2 regions of the Kluyvera sp. CHPC 1.2972 genome follow, and region 1 is predicted to be linked to the other one. Evidence: predicted binding sites of a transcription regulator. Region 1 holds the regulator's gene; the other holds the start of a gene.
The links. The regulator CRP, encoded in region 1, controls carbon source genes, mostly activating them, when cyclic AMP is high. The targets are predictions, from matches to a motif close to ATGTGANNNNNNTCACAT.
Positions count from the first base shown of each region.

Region 2: V6944_RS12020 (glycoside-pentoside-hexuronide (GPH):cation symporter) is a predicted target of CRP. The motif match lies at 2,557-2,574, and genes of this name have one in related genera.

Region 1 covers NZ_JAPKIB010000002.1:450,328-466,341, reverse strand. The annotation lists gene mdcC (malonate decarboxylase acyl carrier protein) at 1-35, opposite strand, end outside; gene V6944_RS05635 (triphosphoribosyl-dephospho-CoA synthase) at 53-913, opposite strand; gene mdcA (malonate decarboxylase subunit alpha) at 913-2,568, opposite strand; gene V6944_RS05625 (hydrolase) at 2,817-3,839, shown strand; gene V6944_RS05620 (YheU family protein) at 3,836-4,054, shown strand; gene V6944_RS05615 (phosphoribulokinase) at 4,120-4,983, shown strand; gene V6944_RS05610 (OsmC family protein) at 5,080-5,484, opposite strand; gene crp (cAMP-activated global transcriptional regulator CRP) at 5,789-6,421, shown strand; gene V6944_RS05600 (YccS/YhfK family putative transporter) at 6,476-8,551, shown strand; gene argD (bifunctional acetylornithine/succinyldiaminopimelate transaminase) at 8,544-9,761, opposite strand; gene pabA (aminodeoxychorismate synthase component 2) at 9,846-10,409, opposite strand; gene ppiA (peptidylprolyl isomerase A) at 10,505-11,077, opposite strand; gene tsgA (MFS transporter TsgA) at 11,356-12,537, shown strand; gene nirB (nitrite reductase large subunit NirB) at 12,849-15,392, shown strand; gene nirD (nitrite reductase small subunit NirD) at 15,389-15,715, shown strand; gene cysG (siroheme synthase CysG) at 15,859-16,014, shown strand, end outside.
Region 2 covers NZ_JAPKIB010000006.1:96,162-100,613, forward strand. The annotation lists gene pdhR (pyruvate dehydrogenase complex transcriptional repressor PdhR) at 1-547, opposite strand, end outside; gene aroP (aromatic amino acid transporter AroP) at 1,085-2,452, shown strand; gene V6944_RS12020 (glycoside-pentoside-hexuronide (GPH):cation symporter) at 2,682-4,091, shown strand; gene V6944_RS12025 (glycoside hydrolase family 43 protein) at 4,091-4,452, shown strand, end outside.

The sequences.
Region 1 (16,014 bases):
CGGCTGGCCGGTACGGTTAACGTAATGTGTTCCATAACATCCTCTTAATGCTTTAAATAAGGCGATTCGACGTGATTTCGACGCGATCGAGAAACAGCGTGGCGGCAAGCAGGTCAGCGGCACCGCCCGGTGAAGCATTCAGCGCCAGCATCTGGCTATCCAGTTCCGCCAATGCCGCCTGACCCGCCGGATGCGCGCTACCGCCAGCATTCAGCACCGCACGGGCGCCGTCCTGCATGGCATCAAGCCCTTCCAGCCCTGCGCGAGACAGCACGCAGGTATCGGTCAACGAGGTCATGATGGCCATCAGCGCATCCAGCCTCGCGTGCGTTTCGCTACTGCCGTGCAGACGGCTTAAACGCAGCTGCGGCAGCGCACGCTGCATCACATGCGGAAACGCCTGCTGAGCTTCTTCGCGAGCGCCCGGTACGCGATAACGGTGTGTAGCGCGAAGCCCCTTACTGAAGACTTTCGGCGCGGCGTCATCCGGCAGCTTCGCCAGTTCCGCTGCGGTGGCAGCTATCTGCTGCGCGCCACCGGTACCGCCGTGCATCGCCACGGCGCTCACCAACAACCCCAGCGCCCAAATCGCGCCGCGGTGGGTATTCACGCCGTTGGTCGCGGCCATCATCTGCTGCTCGCCTTCACGGCCGAGCCGCCCTATGGTTTGTCTGAGCGCAATATCCGCTGGACGCTGCCAGCTTTGTTGCGCCAGCGCCTGAAACGTGGAGGTCAGGCTGTGCGCGGAGCGCTCCATCAGCGCCAACGATAAATCGTGGTGCGCGCCGTTCCCCCGACTGTCCACCAGACCGGGTTTCGGGCTTAATCGTGCTTCGTCAATCAGACACTGCGTGGCGGTTCGCGCCAGCCATTCGGCACCGCCTTCAACCTGAATCTGGGGCAGAAGTTTCATTACCAGCTCCGGAATTTCGCAGGTGGGTTGTAAAGACCGCCGGACCATTCCACCAGGTCAGCAACGCTACCGGCCGCCAACAGCGAACGGGTAGCATCGGTACGACGAATACCCATATCTTCCGGATAAACCACCTTGCCGCTCTGGCGCAGTTCGGCAACGCGCTTAGCGTCAACGCCCAGGCCGATATCGGTGATACCCGCGACCGCAGCCACCATCGCACGGCGCTCTTCAAGATCTTTGGCGCGGTAGAGGTAGGCAATGCCTTCTTCCGTCAGCACGTGGGTCACGTCGTCGCCGTAGATCATTACCGGAGCCAGCGGCATCCCAGAGGATTTAGCCACTTCCACAGCATCGAGTTTTTCGACGAAGGTTGGCTTCACGCCCGCCTGGAAGGTTTCGACCATCTGCACCACCAGTTTTTTACCGCGCTGCATTGGGTCTGGTTCAGTGATCATGTTCAGCCAGGCTGGCGTCGCATGACGACGACCGTGCGGGTCATGGCCCATGTTTGGCGCGCCGCCGAAGCCGGAAAGGCGACCGCGGGTCACGGTAGAGGAGTTGGCGTAGCCATCAACCTGCAGGGTGGAGCCGATAAACATATCCACCGCGTACTGACCTGCCAGCTGGCAGAAGGCACGGTTAGAACGCATCGAGCCGTCAGAACCGGTAAAGAAGATGTCTGGACGGGCGCGGATGTACTCTTCCATCCCCAGCTCGCCGCCGAAGCAGTGCACGCTTTCAACCCAACCGCTCTCAATGGCTGGAATCAGCGTTGGATGCGGGTTCAGCGTCCAGTGTTTACAGATTTTGCCTTTCAGGCCGAGCTGTTCGCCGTAGGTTGGCAGCAGCAGTTCGATAGCGGCGGTGTTAAAGCCGATACCGTGGTTCAGCGACTGAACCTGATGTTCCGCGTAGATGCCTTTAATCGCCATCATCGCCATCAGGATGTGTTCCTGTTTGATGAGACGCGGGTCGCGGGTAAACAGCGGTTCGATAAAGAACGGCTTGTCGGCTACGACAACGAAGTCAACCCAGGAGCCCGGGATATCCACGCGCGGCAGGTCACACTCGTCGTCCACCAACTCGTTCACCTGTGCGATGACGATACCGTCATGGAACGCGGCGGCTTCAACCAGCGCAGGCGTATCTTCGGTGCTCGCCCCGGTGTAGAGGTTACCTTTGCGGTCGGCCTTGAAGCCAGCAATCAGCGCCACGTTCGGCGACAGGTCAACGTACAGACGGGAATAGAGTTCGATGTAGGTGTGGATGGCGCCGATTTCCAGCAGACCATCTTCCAGCAGCTGCGAAATGCGCAGGCTCTGGGTACCGGAGAAGGAGAAGTCCAGCTTGCGGGCGATCCCTTTTTCGAAGATATCCAGATGCTCGCTGCGGCCGACGCTCGGCATAATCATGTGCAGGTCGTGCACAATCTGCGGGTTAACCTCTGCCAGCATGCGGGACAAGAAGTCTGCCTGCTTTTGGTTATTCCCTTCTAATACCACGCGGTCACCCGGCGCGATCAGTTTTTCCAGCATTGCGGTCAGGTCTGCGGTCGGCAGAACCTTACCCTGCACCGGTACGGAAGCCAGACGTCGCTGTTTTTCGGTGCGGCGTGTGTTCCAGACGCGTGCTGGTGTTTGCCCAGATAACATTATTAACCTCCTGATTCAGCTAATCATTTTGATTGCTTAACACTGAAAAGATTGTGCACCCTGGCGAGAAAGTCATCAATTAAGCGTAGGAGAGAATCATTAGCCTGAGAGTAATAATTGAAGTAACAAATTGTGATTAGGATCAGATCCTGACGGGATAAAAACGACTACCGATGCCTCATTTTCATAAACACGATGGCAAAGTGACGGTATAGTAGGCGCAGATTCCAGGTAAACATCGCCGAGTTATGACTGAAACAACCCACCACGATCTCAGTATCGACATCTCCAGCAGCGCGGACTTCGTCCCCATGCGCGGTATCAGCAACCGTCATCTTCAGACCATGCTGCCACGCCTGCTTCGTCGCAAACTGCAATTCACCCCGCACTGGCAACGCCTTGAGCTGCCGGACGGCGACTTCGTCGATTTAGCGTGGAGTGAAGACCCGGCGGGTGCGCTGCATAAGCCTCGTCTGGTGGTGTTTCATGGTCTGGAGGGCAGTTTGCACAGCCCGTACGCGCATGGCCTGATTAACGCGGCGAAAGCGCAAGGCTGGCTGGGTGTGGTGATGCATTTTCGCGGCTGCAGCGGCGAGCCGAACCGTCTGAACCGTATTTATCACTCGGGTGAAACGGAAGACGGCACCTGGTTCCTGAACTGGCTGCAGCGTGAATATGGTAAAGCGCCAACGGCAGCGGTCGGGTACTCGCTTGGCGGCAATATGCTAGCCTGCCTGCTGGCCAAAGAGGGTGATGACGTGCCGATAGATGCGGCAGTGATTGTCTCCGCGCCGTTTATGCTGGAAGCCTGCAGCTACCATATGGATAAAGGCTTCTCGCGGGTCTATCAGCGCTATCTGCTGAATCTGCTGAAAGGCAACGCCGCTCGTAAGCTCAAAGCCTACCCCGGCTCGCTGCCGGTGGATCTGCGTCAGCTGAAAAGCATGCGCCGCATCCGCGAGTTCGACGATTCGATCACCTCGAAGATCCACGGCTTCGCCGACGCGATCGATTACTACCGTCAATGTAGTGCGATGCCGATCCTAAGCAAAATCACCAAGCCGACGCTGATCATCCACTCAAAAGACGATCCGTTTATGGACCATCACTCTATTCCTGCCCAGGAAGAGCTGCCGGATAACGTCGTCTACCAGCTTACTGAGTACGGCGGCCATGTCGGGTTTATCGGCGGCACCCTGCGTCACCCGGAAATGTGGCTGGAAAAACGCATCCCCAACTGGCTGATGCCGTGGCTAGGAGCAAAAGCATGATGATTCCCTGGCAGGATATCGACCCGGAGACGCTGGATAATCTGATTGAAAGCTTTGTCTTGCGCGAAGGCACTGATTATGGTGAATATGAACGTTCACTTGCGCAAAAGGTCGCCGACGTCAAACACCAGCTACAAACAGGCGAAGCGGTGCTGGTCTGGTCTGAGCTTCACGAGACCGTCAACATCATGCCCCGTAACCAATTTCGCGGTTAACTATACTCTAACGATAGGGAGCGTTTTACCCGCTTCCGTTGTCGTCTGTTCAGGGAGTTATTCGCATGTCTGCCAAACATCCGGTCATTGCCGTTACCGGCTCCAGCGGAGCAGGAACCACCACCACCAGCCTCGCGTTCCGTAAAATCTTTGCTCAGCTCAACCTGCGCGCGGCGGAAGTCGAAGGCGACAGCTTTCACCGCTATACCCGCCCTGAAATGGATATGGCTATCCGCAAGGCCCGTGACCTTGGCCGCCATATCAGCTACTTCGGGCCGGATGCCAACGACTTTGGCCTGCTGGAACAGACCTTTCGCGACTACGGCCTGAACGGGCAAGGGAAATCGCGCAAATACCTGCATACCTACGACGAAGCGGTGCCGTGGAACCAGGTGCCCGGCACGTTTACGCCGTGGCAGCCGCTGCCGGAACCGACCGATGTGCTGTTCTATGAAGGACTGCACGGTGGCGTCGTTACCCCGCAGCACGATGTGGCTCGCCATGTCGATCTGTTGGTCGGCGTGGTACCGATTGTTAACCTGGAGTGGATTCAGAAGATGATCCGCGACACCAGCGAGCGCGGTCACTCCCGCGAAGCGGTGATGGATTCGGTGGTACGGTCGATGGAAGACTACATCAACTTCATTACCCCGCAGTTCTCCCGCACCCATATCAACTTCCAGCGCGTGCCGACGGTCGACACTTCGAACCCGTTTGCGGCAAAAAGCATTCCGTCGCTGGACGAGAGTTTCGTGGTGATTCACTTCCGTAATCTCGACCACATCGACTACCCGTGGCTACTGGCCATGTTGCAGGGTTCATTTATCTCGCATATGAATACGCTGGTCGTTCCCGGCGGGAAGATGGGGCTGGCAATGGAATTAATCATGACGCCGCTGGTGCAGCGGCTGATGGAAGGCAGGAACTAGCATCAAGACCAGGTAGCCCGGACGAGGTGCGCAAGCACCGACGCCGGGAATGGCCCCGGCGTCACTGCGTTCGGCCGGGCTACGTCTGGCATGTAATCAGCCTTCGATCACTTCGTAAGAGTGGGTGATGTTCACCGCTTTTTCGAGCATCAGCGCAACCGAGCAGTATTTCTCAGCAGACAGATCCACCGCGCGTGATACCGCCGCATCCTTCAGATCTTTACCGGTGACGATAAAGTGCAGATTGATGTGCGTAAACAGACGCGGGGCTTCTTCACGACGCTCGGAGGTGAGCTTCACTTCGCAGTCGGTCACGTCATTGCGACCTTTTTGCAGGATGGAGACCACGTCAATCGCGCTGCAACCGCCGGCGGCCATCAGCACCACTTCCATCGGGCTTGGCGCTTTATCGCCAGAGTTACCGTCCATCAAAATTTGGTGGCCTGAAGCTGACTCACCGAGGAAGGTTAACCCCTCAACCCATTTCACACGCGCTTGCATAATATTTAACTCCCAGGTTGCAATTTTCTTCTCAGATTACGCGCACATAACAATTCTCGCAATGGAAGGCGATCGACGTCATGCTGAAGCGAGACACCAGGAGACACACGGCAAAAGCTATGCTAAAACAGTCAGGATGCTACGGTAATACATAAACGTACTGCATGTATGCAGAGGACATCACATTACAGGCTGCGACCCTATTCGACAGCCGACTTCCCAGGTAACGGGAAGGATACTATTGCAACCAGTGGCTGCAATGTTTTTGCCGCTGGGAAGAGCTTATAACAGAGGATAACCGCGCATGGTGCTTGGCAAACCGCAAACAGACCCTACTCTCGAATGGTTCTTGTCTCATTGCCATATTCATAAGTACCCATCGAAGAGCACGCTGATTCACCAGGGTGAAAAAGCAGAGACGCTGTATTACATCGTAAAAGGCTCCGTGGCTGTACTCATCAAGGACGAAGAAGGCAAAGAGATGATCCTCTCTTACCTCAACCAGGGCGATTTTATCGGCGAGCTGGGTCTGTTCGAAGAAGGCCAGGAACGCAGCGCATGGGTACGAGCAAAAACCGCTTGTGAAGTTGCTGAAATCTCTTATAAAAAATTCCGTCAGCTGATCCAGGTTAACCCGGACATTCTGATGCGTCTCTCTTCTCAGATGGCGCGTCGTCTGCAGGTCACTTCCGAAAAAGTCGGTAACCTGGCCTTCCTGGACGTTACCGGTCGTATCGCACAGACCCTGCTGAACCTGGCGAAACAGCCTGATGCTATGACCCACCCAGACGGTATGCAGATTAAAATCACCCGTCAGGAAATCGGTCAGATCGTTGGCTGCTCCCGTGAAACCGTGGGCCGTATTCTGAAAATGCTGGAAGATCAGAACCTGATCTCCGCGCACGGCAAAACCATTGTCGTTTACGGTACCCGCTAATCCGGCCCAAAATGGCGTATTGTGAAAGCAATACGCCATTTTTGTTTTCCCCCTATGTGGCGCAGGCTGATTTACCACCCGGAAGTCAACTATGCACTGCGGCAAACGCTGGTGTTATGCCTGCCGGTTGCCATTGGGCTGCTTCTCGGCCACCTCCAGCAAGGTCTGCTGTTCTCCTTAGTGCCCGCCTGCTGCAATATCGCTGGCCTCGACACGCCGCATAAACGCTTTTTTAAGCGCCTGATTATTGGCGGCTGCCTGTTTGCTGGCTGTAGCCTTGCCGTACAGCTGCTGCTGGAACACGACATTCCCCTACCGTTGATCCTCACCGGGCTGGCGCTGCTGCTGGGCGTCACGGCGGAAATCAGCGCGCTGCACGGGCGGCTGCTGCCCGCCTCGCTGATTGCTTCCATCTTTACCCTAAGCCTGGCGGGAAACATGCCTATATGGGAGCCATTGCTGCTCTACGCGCTGGGCACGCTGTGGTACGGGCTGTTTAACTGGTGGTGGTTCTGGATGTGGCGCGAACAGCCGCTGCGGGAATCGCTGAGCCTGCTCTACCGCCAGCTTGCCGAATACTGCGAGGCCAAATATAGCCTGCTGACCCAGCACACCGATCCGAGCACCGCGCTGCCGCCGCTACTCACTCGCCAGCAGAAAGTGGTGGATCTGATTTCCCAATGCTACCAGCAGTTGCACATGCTTGCGGCTAACCAGCATAACGATTACAAGCGCCTGCTGCGTGCTTTCCAGGTGGGGCTCGATTTACAGGAGCATATCTCCGTCAGCCTGCACCAACCGGAAGAGGTACAAAAGCTGGTTGAACGCAGCCACGCCGAAGCGGTGATCCGCTGGAACGCCCAAACCGTCGCGGCACGCCTGAGGGTACTGGCGGACGACATTCTCTATCATCGCTACCCGACCCGCTTCAATATGGATAAGCAGATCGGCGCGCTGGAAAAAATTGCCGACCAGCATCCGGATAACCCGGTCGGCCAGTTCTGCGCCTGGCATTTCAGCCGCATTGCCCGTGTGCTGCGCTCTCAGCGTCCGCTCTATCCGCGTGACCTGATGGCCGATAAACAGCGCCGCCTGCCGCTGTTCGCCGCGCTTAAAAACTACCTGTCGCTGAAATCCCCGGCTCTGCGCAATGCCGCCCGGCTCAGCGTGATGCTCAGCATCGCCAGCCTGATGGGCGCCGCACTGCACCTACCGAAGCCTTACTGGATCCTGATGACGGTGCTGCTGGTCACGCAGAACGGCTACGGCGCGACCCGTGTGCGTATTTTCCACCGCGCAGCGGGCACGCTGGCGGGGCTGGTGATTGCCGCCGTTGTCCTGCACTTCCACGCGCCGGAAGGGCTGGCGCTGACAGGCATGCTTATCGTCACGCTGGGGAGCTACCTGATTATCCGCCGCCACTATGGCTGGGCCACCGTCGGTTTTACGATTACCGCCGTGTATACCCTGCAGATTCTGACGCTGAACGGCGAGCAGTTTATCGTCGCCCGCTTTATCGACACCATCATCGGCTGCCTGATCGCCTTTGGCGGCATGATCTGGCTGTGGCCACAGTGGCAAAGCGGCCAGCTACGGCAAAACGCTCAGGCGGCGCTGGAGGCAGACCAGGAGGCCATTCGTCTCATCTTAAGCCCCGACCCGCAGGCGCCAAAGCTTGCCTATCAGCGTATGCGCGTCAACCAGGCCCACAACACCCTCTTCAACACGCTGAATCAGGCGATGCAGGAGCCGGGCTTCAACTCGCGTTATCTGGAAGATATGAAGCTGTGGGTCACCCATAGTCAGTTTATCGTCGAGCACATTAATGCCATGACCACGCTAGCGCGCGAGCACAATATGCTGACGCCGGATCTGGCGCAGCAGTATCTGGAATCCTGTGAGGTTGCCCTTCAGCGCTGTCAGCAGCGTCTGGAGTACGATGAGGCAGGAAGTAGCGGTGAGGTGAATATCATGGAGTCGCCGGACGCGCTGTCCCACGGGCCGCTAAGCACCATGGAACAGCATCTTCAGCGTATTCTGGGGCATCTGAGCACCATGCACACCATCTCATCGGTGGCCTGGCGACAGCGCCCCCGTCAGGGAGGCTGGTTAAAACGACGGGCTAGCTAACGATTTTAGCGACCGCCTGAGCGAAGCGCTGCATCCCTTCGTCGATATCCACCTCTTCCACCACCAGCGATGGCGCAAAGCGCATCACATCCGGCCCTGCGTTCAGTACCATCACGCCAACGTCCGCCGCCGCGTAGAGGAAATCACGCGCCCGGCCTTTGTATTTCTCGTTCAGCGCTGCACCAATTAGCAGGCCCATACCGCGCACGTCGCTAAAGACATCGTACTTCGCGTTGATATGTTGAAGGTGCTGCACAAAGCGCTCGCGCTTGGCGTTCACGCCGTTCAGCACTTCCGGGGTGTTGATAATATCGAATGCCGCGCCCGCTACCGCGCAGGCCAGCGGGTTACCGCCGTAGGTAGAGCCATGTGAGCCGACGTGGAATGCGCTGGCAATGTCATTGGTGGTCAGCATCGCGCTCACCGGGAAGCCGCCGCCCAGCGCTTTGGCGCTGGTAAGGATATCTGGCGTTACGCCATAGTGCATATAGGCAAACAGTGAGCCGGTACGCCCCATACCGCTTTGTACTTCATCAAATACCAGCAGCGCCTGATGCTTATCGCACAGGGCGCGCAGGCCCTGTAAGAACTCAGGGGTCGCCGCCAGCACGCCGCCTTCGCCCTGAATCGGCTCAACCACGATGGCGCAGGTATGGTCATCAATCACCGCTTCCACCGCATGCAGGTCGTTAAACGGCACGTGGACGATATCGGCAGGTTTCGGGCCAAAGCCGTCGGAATACTTCGGCTGCCCGCCAACGGAGACGGTAAACAGCGAACGGCCGTGGAAGGCATTATGGAAAGCGATGATTTTCGTTTTGTACGGGCTATGACGGGTGGATGCGTAGTAGCGCGCCAGCTTAAAGGCGGTTTCGTTCGCTTCCGTCCCGGAGTTCATAAACACCACGCGCTCGGCGAAGGTCGCGTCTACCAGCTTCTGGCCCAGACGCAGCGCGGGTTCGTTGGTGAAAACGTTACTGGTGTGCCACAGCGTCTCGCCCTGGGTTTTCAGCGCCTCAACCAGCGCCGGATGACAGTGGCCCAGCGCGGTCACCGCGATACCGCCCGCGAAATCAACGTACTCTTTGCCTTGCTGATCCCACACGCGGCTCCCTTTACCTTTCACCGGAATAAATTCAGCCGGTGCATAGATTGGCAAAATGACCTGATCGAAGGTCGCGCGGGTAATAGCAGGTTGTTTGGTTTCCATGTCATGCCCTTCTGCAAACGATGAAGCAATGATTGTGAGAATTTATCCACAAAATATGCATAAAAAATCACGTCATGGCAACTACTATCGCGTGAGGAAGTTTGCCAGTAGCGCGTGGCCCTGCTCGCTGAGAATGCTTTCCGGGTGGAACTGCACCCCTTCCAGATCCCATTCACGATGGCGGATACCCATAATCTCCCCCGTTTCACTGCGGGCCGTCACCTCAAAGCAGTCGGGCAGCGTCGCCGGATCGATCAGCAACGAGTGGTAGCGCGTTACGGTGAGCGGATTATTCAGGCCGCGAAACACGCCCTGCTGCTGGTGGGTAATCGGGGAGGTTTTGCCGTGCATCACTTTTTCGGCGCGAACAATTCGCGCACCGAATGCCTGAGCAATAGCCTGATGGCCCAAGCAGACGCCAAGCAGCGGCGTGTTACCGGCGTAGCGGCGAATAACATCGAGAGAGATACCGGCGTCATCCGGCGTGCAGGGGCCAGGGGAGATAACAATTTTGTCCGGCGCAAGCGTATCAATGTCATCGAGAGTGATGTCGTCATTACGTTTGACCGTCACGCTGGCCCCTAACTCACAGAAGTACTGGTAGAGGTTCCAGGTAAAGGAATCGTAGTTATCAATCAGCAGAATCATGGCGGCTCCGGTCTTTCAATCAGCCGCCATTCTACCGGGTGCTTACCACTTTAGCGACTGGGCGGCAGCCTCATGCCAGATGCCGCCCCGTGCAATTACGGCAGGACTTTCGCAGAGAGGATGACAATCGGCTTGGACGGCACATTCTGGTATGGCCCAACGTTGTGAGTCGGCACCTGGGCAATTTTATCTGCCACGTCCATCCCTTTCACGACCTTACCAAATACCGCGTAGCCAAAGTCACGCTGGCCGTGATCCAGGAAGGCATTATCCGCGACGTTGATAAAGAACTGGCTGGTTGCGCTGTCTTTGTCTGCGGTACGCGCCATCGCAATGGTGCCGCGGGTGTTACGCAAGCCGTTATCGGCTTCGTTTTTAATCGGTGGATTCGGCTGCTTCTGCTGCATCTGTTCGTTAAAGCCGCCGCCCTGAACCATAAAGCCCGGGATCACGCGGTGGAACGTGGTGTTGTTATAAAAGCCGCTATTAACGTAGTTCAGGAAGTTTTCAACGGAGACCGGCGCCTTCTGGCTATCCAGCTGCAGCTCGATGTTGCCAGCAGAAGTGGTCAGCAGCACGTGCGGATCGTTTTTCGCCGCTAACGCCGCAGGCGCAACCGCAGAGAGTGCAAACACAGCCGCCATGGCCGCCAGAGTGGATTTGAGCATGAGAATTCCTTTAACGGTGCAGTAGAGAAAGCAAGTGGCTTGATTCTAAAGAGGGATAGCCCCTCAGGCCAGTGCTTTACTTAAGTTTACGCGACTGAAACGGTTAATAATGATCAGGGTAAGAATTTGCTGATTTTATTATGTGATCTAGATCACATTGAAAAATGTAATAAGAGAGCACTTGCGTAATAAAACTATGAATACATCACTTCCATGACTAAAATCTGCTCGCTCAGCGCAGAGTCAACGCGCTTTACACAACTATTCACAGGCCAGTCATGACTAACAGCAACCGTACCAAGCTCACATGGATCAGCTTTTTCTCCTACGCCCTTACCGGCGCGTTGGTAATTGTCACCGGGATGGTGATGGGAAATATCGCCGATTACTTTAATCTGCCCGTTTCCAGCATGAGTAACACCTTTACCTTCCTGAACGCAGGGATCCTGATCTCTATCTTCCTCAACGCCTGGTTGATGGAAATTGTGCCGCTGAAAACCCAGCTGCGCTTCGGCTTTATTTTGATGGTGCTGGCGGTTATCGGGTTGATGACCAGCCATAGCCTGGCGCTGTTCTCTGCGGCGATGTTCGTGCTTGGCCTGGTCAGCGGGATCACCATGTCGATTGGTACCTTCCTGATCACCCATATGTATGAAGGTCGTCAACGCGGTGCACGTCTGCTGTTTACCGACTCCTTCTTCAGCATGGCCGGGATGATCTTCCCGATGCTCGCCGCCTGGCTGCTGGCACGCACCATCGAGTGGTACTGGGTTTACGCCTGCATCGGCCTCATCTATGTCGCCATCTTCGTGCTGACCCTGGGCTGTGAATTCCCGGTTCTGGGTAAAAAAGCGCAAACCAGCGACCAGCCGGTGGTGAAAGAGAAATGGGGCATCGGCGTACTGTTCCTGTCCATCGCTGCACTGTGCTACATCCTGGGCCAGCTGGGCTTCATCTCCTGGGTACCGGAATACGCTAAAGGTCTGGGCATGAGCCTGAACGACGCGGGCCAGCTGGTCAGCGATTTCTGGATGTCCTATATGTTCGGTATGTGGGCCTTCAGCTTCATTCTGCGCTTCTTCGACCTGCAGCGTATCCTGACCGTTCTGGCCGGTATCGCCACCGTGATGATGTACCTGTTCAACCACGGCGAGCCGCAGCACCTGGTCTGGTTCATTCTGACTCTGGGCTTCTTCTCCAGCGCTATCTATACCTCCATCATTACGCTGGGTTCGCTGCAGACCAAAATCGCCTCACCAAAACTGGTTAACTTTGTCCTGACCTGCGGCACCATCGGTACCATGCTGACCTTCGTTGTCACCGGCCCTATCGTTGCCCATAGCGGCCCGCTGGCGGCATTGACTACTGCAAACGGTCTGTACGCTGTGGTGTTCGTGATGTGCCTGGTTCTGGGCTTTGTGAGCCGCCATCGCCAGCACGCGGTGAGCGCTTCTCATTAATATCGGTTAGCCCGGTGTGATATTCCGTTCACTTTACGTTCTGTTGAACATGACGTGAAGTGAACGCCTCCCCTCAGCGCTCATAAACATTACGTATTCTCCCACTCCCCTCTCCCCCGCCGTTTTTTCACTCTTTTCGCTCAAAAAACAAACAGCGAATAAAGTTGAGTATTTTCCGCAACTTACAAAACCACTTAAAAATCATAACCCTACTCATTAAGGGGTAGGTAAAGGCTAAATTGATTTGTATCAATAATCCCAATAGCTGAATCGTTAAGGTAGGCAGTATTAGAATAGAAATCGAGGCAAAAATGAGCAAAGTCAGACTCGCAATTATCGGTAACGGCATGGTCGGCCACCGCTTTATCGAGGATCTTCTCGATAAGTCCGACGCAAGCCAGTTCGATATCACCGTCTTCTGTGAAGAACCCCGCATCGCCTACGACCGCGTACACCTCTCCTCCTACTTCTCTCACCACACGGCAGAAGAGCTGTCGCTGGTGCGCGAAGGCTTCTATGAGAAGCACGGCGTGAAGGTACTGGTCGGCGAACGCGCTATCACCATCAACCGTAAAGAGAAGGTGATTCACTCCAGCGCAGGCCGTACCGTCTTTTATGACAAGCTGATTATGGCGACCGGCTCCTATCCGTGGATCCCGCCAATCAAAGGGTCTGAAACTCAGGACTGCTTCGTTTACCGTACGATTGAAGATCTGAACGCCATTGAAGCCTGTGCCCGCCGTAGCAAACGCGGTGCGGTAGTCGGCGGCGGCCTGCTCGGCCTCGAAGCAGCCGGCGCGCTGAAAAACCTCGGCGTGGAAACCCACGTCATTGAATTCGCCCCAATGCTGATGGCTGAACAGCTCGATCAGATGGGCGGCGAGCAGCTCAAGCGTAAAATCGAAAGCATGGGTGTGAAAGTTCACACCAGCAAAAACACTAAAGAGATTGTCCAGGAAGGCGAAAACGGCCGTAAGACCATGCGCTTTGCCGACGGCAGCCAGCTGGAAATCGACTTTATCGTCTTCTCTACCGGTATTCGCCCACGCGACAAACTGGCCACCCAGTGCGGCCTGGACGTCGGCCAGCGCGGCGGTATCCTGATTAATGACAGCTGCCAGACCTCCGACCCGGATATCTACGCTATCGGCGAATGCGCCAGCTGGAAAAACCGCGTCTACGGCCTGGTCGCACCGGGTTACAAAATGGCGCAGGTCGCCGTTGACCATATCCTCGGTACGCCAAACGCCTTCCAGGGCGCGGACATGAGCGCCAAGCTGAAGCTGCTGGGCGTGGACGTCGGCGGTATCGGCGATGCGCACGGTCGTACGCCGGGGGCGCGCAGCTATGTCTATCTCGACGAAAGCAAAGAAGTCTACAAACGCCTGATCGTGAGCGAAGACAACAAAACCCTGCTCGGGGCGGTACTGGTCGGCGATACCAGCGACTACGGCAACTTGCTGCAGCTGGCGCTGAACGCTATCGAACTGCCGGAAAATCCGGACTCACTGATCCTGCCAGCGCACGCCAGCGGCGGTAAACCGTCTATCGGCGTCGATAAGCTGCCGGACAGCGCGCAGATTTGTTCCTGCTTTGACGTCTCTAAAGGCGACCTGATCGCCGCCATCAACAAAGGCTGCCACACCGTTGCGGCCCTGAAAGCCGAAACCAAAGCCGGCACCGGCTGCGGCGGCTGTATTCCGCTGGTCACTCAAGTGCTGAACGCTGAGCTGGCGAAACAGGGTATCGAAGTGAACCACAGCCTGTGTGAACACTTCGCCTTTACCCGTCAGGAGCTGTATCACCTGATCCGCGTTGAAGGCATTAAAACCTTCGACGAGCTGCTGGCAAAATACGGCAAAGGCTACGGCTGCGAAGTCTGTAAACCCACCGTCGGTTCCCTGCTGGCCTCCTGCTGGAACGAATACATCCTGAAGCCGCAGCATACGCCGCTGCAGGACACCAACGACAACTTCCTGGCGAACATCCAGAAAGACGGTACCTACTCCGTTATCCCACGTTCTGCGGGCGGTGAAATCACCCCGGAAGGTCTGGTTGCCGTAGGCCGTATCGCGCGTGAATTCAACCTGTACACCAAAATCACCGGTTCCCAGCGTATCGGCCTGTTCGGTGCGCAGAAAGATGACCTGCCGGAAATCTGGCGTCAGCTGATTGAAGCAGGCTTCGAAACCGGTCATGCGTATGCCAAAGCGCTGCGTATGGCGAAAACCTGCGTAGGCAGCACCTGGTGCCGTTATGGCGTCGGCGATAGCGTAGGCTTCGGTGTCGAGCTGGAAAACCGTTACAAGGGCATTCGTACGCCGCACAAGATGAAGTTTGGTGTCTCTGGCTGTACCCGCGAGTGTGCGGAAGCTCAGGGCAAGGACGTGGGTATTATCGCCACCGAGAAAGGCTGGAACCTCTACGTTTGTGGTAACGGCGGGATGAAGCCGCGCCATGCAGACCTGCTGGCCGCTGACCTCGACCGCGACACGCTGGTGAAATACCTCGACCGCTTCATGATGTTCTACATCCGCACCGCCGATAAGCTGACACGTACCGCGCCGTGGCTGGATAACCTGGAAGGCGGTATCGACTACCTGCGTTCGGTTATCATCGACGACAAGCTGGGGCTGAATCAGCACCTGGAAGAAGAGATCGCCCGTCTGCGCGAAGCGTTTGCCTGTGAATGGACCGAGACCGTAAACGACCCGGCCGCTCAGGTACGCTTCAAACACTTTATCAACAGCGAACAGCGTGACCCGAACGTTCAGGTCGTGGCCGAGCGTGCCCAGCACCGCCCCGCTACACCGTATGAACGTATTCCGGTAACGCTGGTGGAGGAAAACGCATGAGCCAGTGGGTAAATATCTGCAAGATTGACGCTATTCTGCCAGCAACAGGCGTCTGCGCACTGCTGGGCAACCAGCAGGTTGCCGTGTTCCGTCCGTATGCCGACAACCAGGTCTTCGCCATCAGCAATATCGACCCGTTCTTTGAGTCGAGCGTATTGTCACGCGGCCTGATTGCCGAACATCAGGGTGAACTGTGGGTGGCCAGTCCGCTGAAAAAACAGCGCTTCCGCCTGCGTGACGGCCTGTGCATGGAAGACGAAAGTCACTCCATCCCACACTATGAAGTTCGCGTTAAAGACGGCCAGGTGCAGCTGAAAGCCTGATCGTTTTGGGCATAAGTAATATTAAAAACTTATGACCTCAAAGGGGTAACAGCGGGAAAAATCGTATATTCCATACGATAACTGCTGTTATCCTTACCCGCATTATTCATCCCCCGCATTTATCTATTCCGTGAGGTTGCCCCTTGGATCACTTACCCATCTTTTGCCAACTGCGCGAGCGCGACTGTTTGCTGGTCGGCGGCGGTGATGTTGCCGAGCGCAAAGCGCGTCTGCTGCTGGACGCGGGCGCTCGCCTGACGGTAAACGCACGGGATTACGTTCCGCAGTTCCACGTCTGG
Region 2 (4,452 bases), on a different contig from region 1:
GGCGAACGTTTTGCGCCAGCATGGGCTCCATACACCGTAGCAAATGAAGCAACACTACGTTGTGGGCGGCTTCGGTGACCGCAATTTGATATTGGACGACGGCGTCAGATTCTGCGTCGAGATCGCCCGACTGCTGAGCCCGTTCGATGGCCTGATGCAGCTCGCGAATGCGTACGCGATCTTCATCAGTGCTGCGCAGTGCCGCGTAATAAGCCGCGATACCTTCAAGCGCGTGACGGGTCTCTAGCAGATCAAACTGGGATTCAGGGTGGTCGGACAGAAGCTCAACCAGCGGATCGCTGAAGCTCTGCCATAGGCTGCTTTGAACAAAAGTCCCGCCGCCCTGGCGACGAAGCAGGAGCCCTTTGGCTTCGAGGCGCTGGATAGCCTCACGTAGCGAAGGGCGAGAAACGTCGAACTGTTTTGCCAGTTCGCGTTCAGGTGGAAGTTTTTCGCCGGGGCGTAACGTCCCCTCAAGAATCAAAAACTCCAACTGCTGCTCAATCACATCGGATAATTTTGGTTGGCGGATTTTGCTGTAGGCCATTGTTCCCTGTCTCTGCCATTAGCCCGGAGTCAATTGGTCTTACCAATTTCAAGTTCGTAGCGCTAAAGTAACAAAGTATTCACCTTATGTCCATACAGGTTTTGATTGAAATCAGTAAACCCGGCACTTTTTAACAACATTACAGAAATGATGTTTCAGAAATGTAACTTTGCACAAAAAACAGCTTTACCTATAAAGAAGTACAATTAACTAAATAAAAACAATATTACGCAAACTGAACCGTTTCAATTACCAATAAAATGAATATAAATTCACTTCAATAAGATAAATACCCATATAGTGGTCAATGTAATATTTGCACGCTCTCGTGACAGCTGTCGGCTTTTTACCCAGGTCGTCATCATCCCTTCATAAAGCAGGTGCATTCCGGCGCACTTACCACTATTCTGCAGATGACGAAAGAGCCTTACCTCTATTTAAGAAAAGCGATTCGTAAACATAACAATACAGAAAACGGAATTTTCTAAGTACATACGCAGACAGCGTGACAATAATAACCACACACGAGGTTTCACAATGGAAGGTCAACAACAAGGCGCACAGCTTAAGCGCGGCCTTAAGAACCGCCATATACAGCTGATCGCTCTGGGCGGCGCTATCGGCACAGGCCTGTTTCTCGGCAGCGCCTCCGTTATCCAGTCTGCCGGTCCGGGTATCATTCTGGGTTACGCTATCGCGGGCTTTATTGCCTTTATGATCATGCGCCAGCTCGGCGAAATGGTGGTTGAAGAGCCGGTTGCAGGCTCCTTTAGCCACTTTGCCTATAAATACTGGGGCAACTTCGCAGGCTTCGCATCGGGCTGGAACTACTGGGTACTGTACGTACTGGTTGCCATGGCGGAACTGACCGCTGTCGGTAAATACATCCAGTTCTGGTGGCCTGAGATCCCTACCTGGGTCTCGGCGGCCGTCTTCTTTATCGCCATTAACGCCATCAACTTGACCAACGTAAAAGTGTTCGGTGAGATGGAGTTCTGGTTTGCGATCATTAAAGTCGTTGCCGTTATCGCCATGATCCTGTTCGGCGCGTGGCTGCTGTTTAGCGGTACCGCTGGCCCGCAGGCTACCGTACGCAACCTGTGGGAACAGGGCGGCTTCCTGCCTCACGGCTGGATGGGGCTGGTGATGATGATGGCGATTATCATGTTCTCCTTCGGCGGCCTTGAGCTGGTAGGTATCACCGCAGCAGAAGCGGATAACCCAGAGCAGAGCATTCCAAAAGCCACCAACCAGGTTATCTACCGTATCCTGATTTTCTATGTGGGCTCGCTGGCGGTACTGCTCTCTCTGATGCCGTGGACCCGCGTCACCGCAGACGTCAGTCCGTTCGTGCTCATCTTCCATGAACTGGGCGACTCGTTCGTGGCGAATGCCCTGAACATCGTGGTGCTGACCGCTGCGCTCTCCGTGTACAACAGCTGCGTCTACTGCAACAGCCGCATGCTCTTCGGCCTGGCGCAGCAGGGCAACGCCCCGAAAGCGCTGCTGAGCGTTGATAAACGCGGCGTGCCGGTGAACACCATTCTGGTTTCCGCCGTGGTTACCGCACTGTGCGTGTTGATCAACTACCTGGCACCAGAATCCGCGTTCGGCCTGCTGATGGCCCTGGTGGTCTCCGCGCTGGTGATTAACTGGGCGATGATTAGCCTGGCACACATGAAGTTCCGTAAAGCCAAACAGCAGCAGGGCGTTACCACTCGCTTTCCGGCGCTGTTCTACCCGTTAGGGAACTGGATTTGCCTGATCTTCATGGCGGCCGTTCTGGTCATCATGGTGATGACGCCGGGCATGGCTATCTCGGTATGGCTGATTCCGGTGTGGATCGTCATTCTGGGCATCGGTTTTATGTTTAAACAGAAAAGCGCCAAAACCGCGAAAGCCTGATAACGAGCGGTAGCCCGGCTTCACTGCGTGACGCCGGGAACTCACCGGAGTCGGCGTGATAGGATTTGCACTGGTCTCTCCATGTGGAGAGACCTTCCTGCCTGATGTTACCTGCTTCACACTTTCCCCTCACCAGCACAATTATCCATATCAACAACGTTATCCTGCTAAGCGTTTACCCATTCTGCGGCCAATAATCGTCTCTATACTCCCCATGAGAGACCTGGCGATGAACACAAGTAAACTGTCAGTAAAAGAGAAAATTGGCTATGGTATGGGCGACGCGGGATGCAACATCATCTTCGGCGCCATCATGTTGTTCGTTAACTACTTTTACACCGATATTTTTGGTTTAGCCCCGGCGCTAGTGGGCGTGTTGCTGCTGTCCATTCGCGTGATTGACGCGGTCACCGACCCCATCATGGGTGCCATGGCCGACCGCACTCGCAGTAAATATGGCCGCTTTCGTCCCTGGCTGCTGTGGATAGCCTTCCCCTACGCCCTGTTCAGCGTGCTGATGTTCACCACGCCGGAATGGAGCTATAGCAGCAAAGTTATCTATGCTTTTGTTACCTACTTCCTGCTCTCCATCACCTACACCGCGATCAACATTCCTTACTGCTCGCTGGGAAGCGTTATCACCAACGATCCGAAAGAGCGCGTAGCCTGTCAGTCCTATCGCTTCGTTCTGGTCGGTATTGCCACGCTGCTGCTGTCGCTGACCCTGTTGCCGATGGCTGATTGGTTCGGCGGCGCGGATAAAGCCAAAGGCTACCAGATGGCAATGACCGTACTGGCGTTTATCGGTATGTGCATGTTCCTGTTCTGCTTTGCCACCGTACGCGAACGCGTACGTCCTGCGGTGCAAACCAACGATGAACTGAAGCAGGATTTAAAAGACGTCTGGAAAAACGACCAGTGGGTACGCATTCTGCTGCTGACGCTGTGTAACGTCTGCCCCGGCTTTATCCGCATGGCGGCGACCATGTATTACGTCACCTGGGTTATGGGGGAAAGCACCCACTTCGCGACTCTATTCATCAGCCTCGGCGTGGTCGGTATGATGATCGGCAGTATGCTGGCAAAAGTGTTGACCGACCGCTGGTGCAAACTGCAGGTCTTCTTCTGGACTAACATTGCGCTGGCGATTTTCTCCGTGGCGTTCTACTTCTTCGACCCACATGCCACCACGCTGATTGTGGTGCTCTACTTCCTGCTGAACGTGCTGCACCAGATCCCTTCCCCGCTGCACTGGTCGCTGATGGCTGACGTGGACGACTACGGCGAATGGAAAACCGGTAAACGCATTACCGGCATCAGCTTCTCCGGCAACCTGTTCTTCCTGAAGGTTGGCCTGGCGGTAGCGGGGGCGATGGTGGGCTTCCTGCTCTCCTGGTACGGCTACGACGCGGGTGCCAAAGTGCAAAGCGATACCACTATCAACGGGATTATGCTGCTGTTCACCGTCATCCCGGGTGTAGGCTATCTGATTACCGCGGGCGTCGTCCGCCTGCTGAAAGTAGACCGCAGCCTGATGAAACAGATTCAGGAAGATCTGGAAAAACGCCGCACCAACTACCGTGAGCTGAATGAATACCAGCAAGAGTTGCAATCCACTGAACACGCAAGGAAAGCCTGATGAAGAACTGGCCGAACCCCTTTATTGAACAACGCGCCGACCCGTTTATTCTGCATCACCAGGGGGCGTACTACTTTATCGCCTCGGTGCCGGAGTATGACCGGCTGGAGATCCGTCGCGCCAATAGCCTGGACGGCCTGAGAACCGCAGCGCCAGTTGTGGTCTGGCGTAAACCGGAAAGCGGCCCGATGAGCAACCTCATCTGGGCCCCCGAGCTGCACGCTATTGACGGTAAATGGTACATCTACTTTGCGGCGGCCCACACGCAGGCGTTGGATGCGCTGGGGATGTTCCAGCATCGCATGTTTGCACTGGAATGCAGCGATGCCGACCCGTTAACCGGCACGTGGGTAGAGAAAGG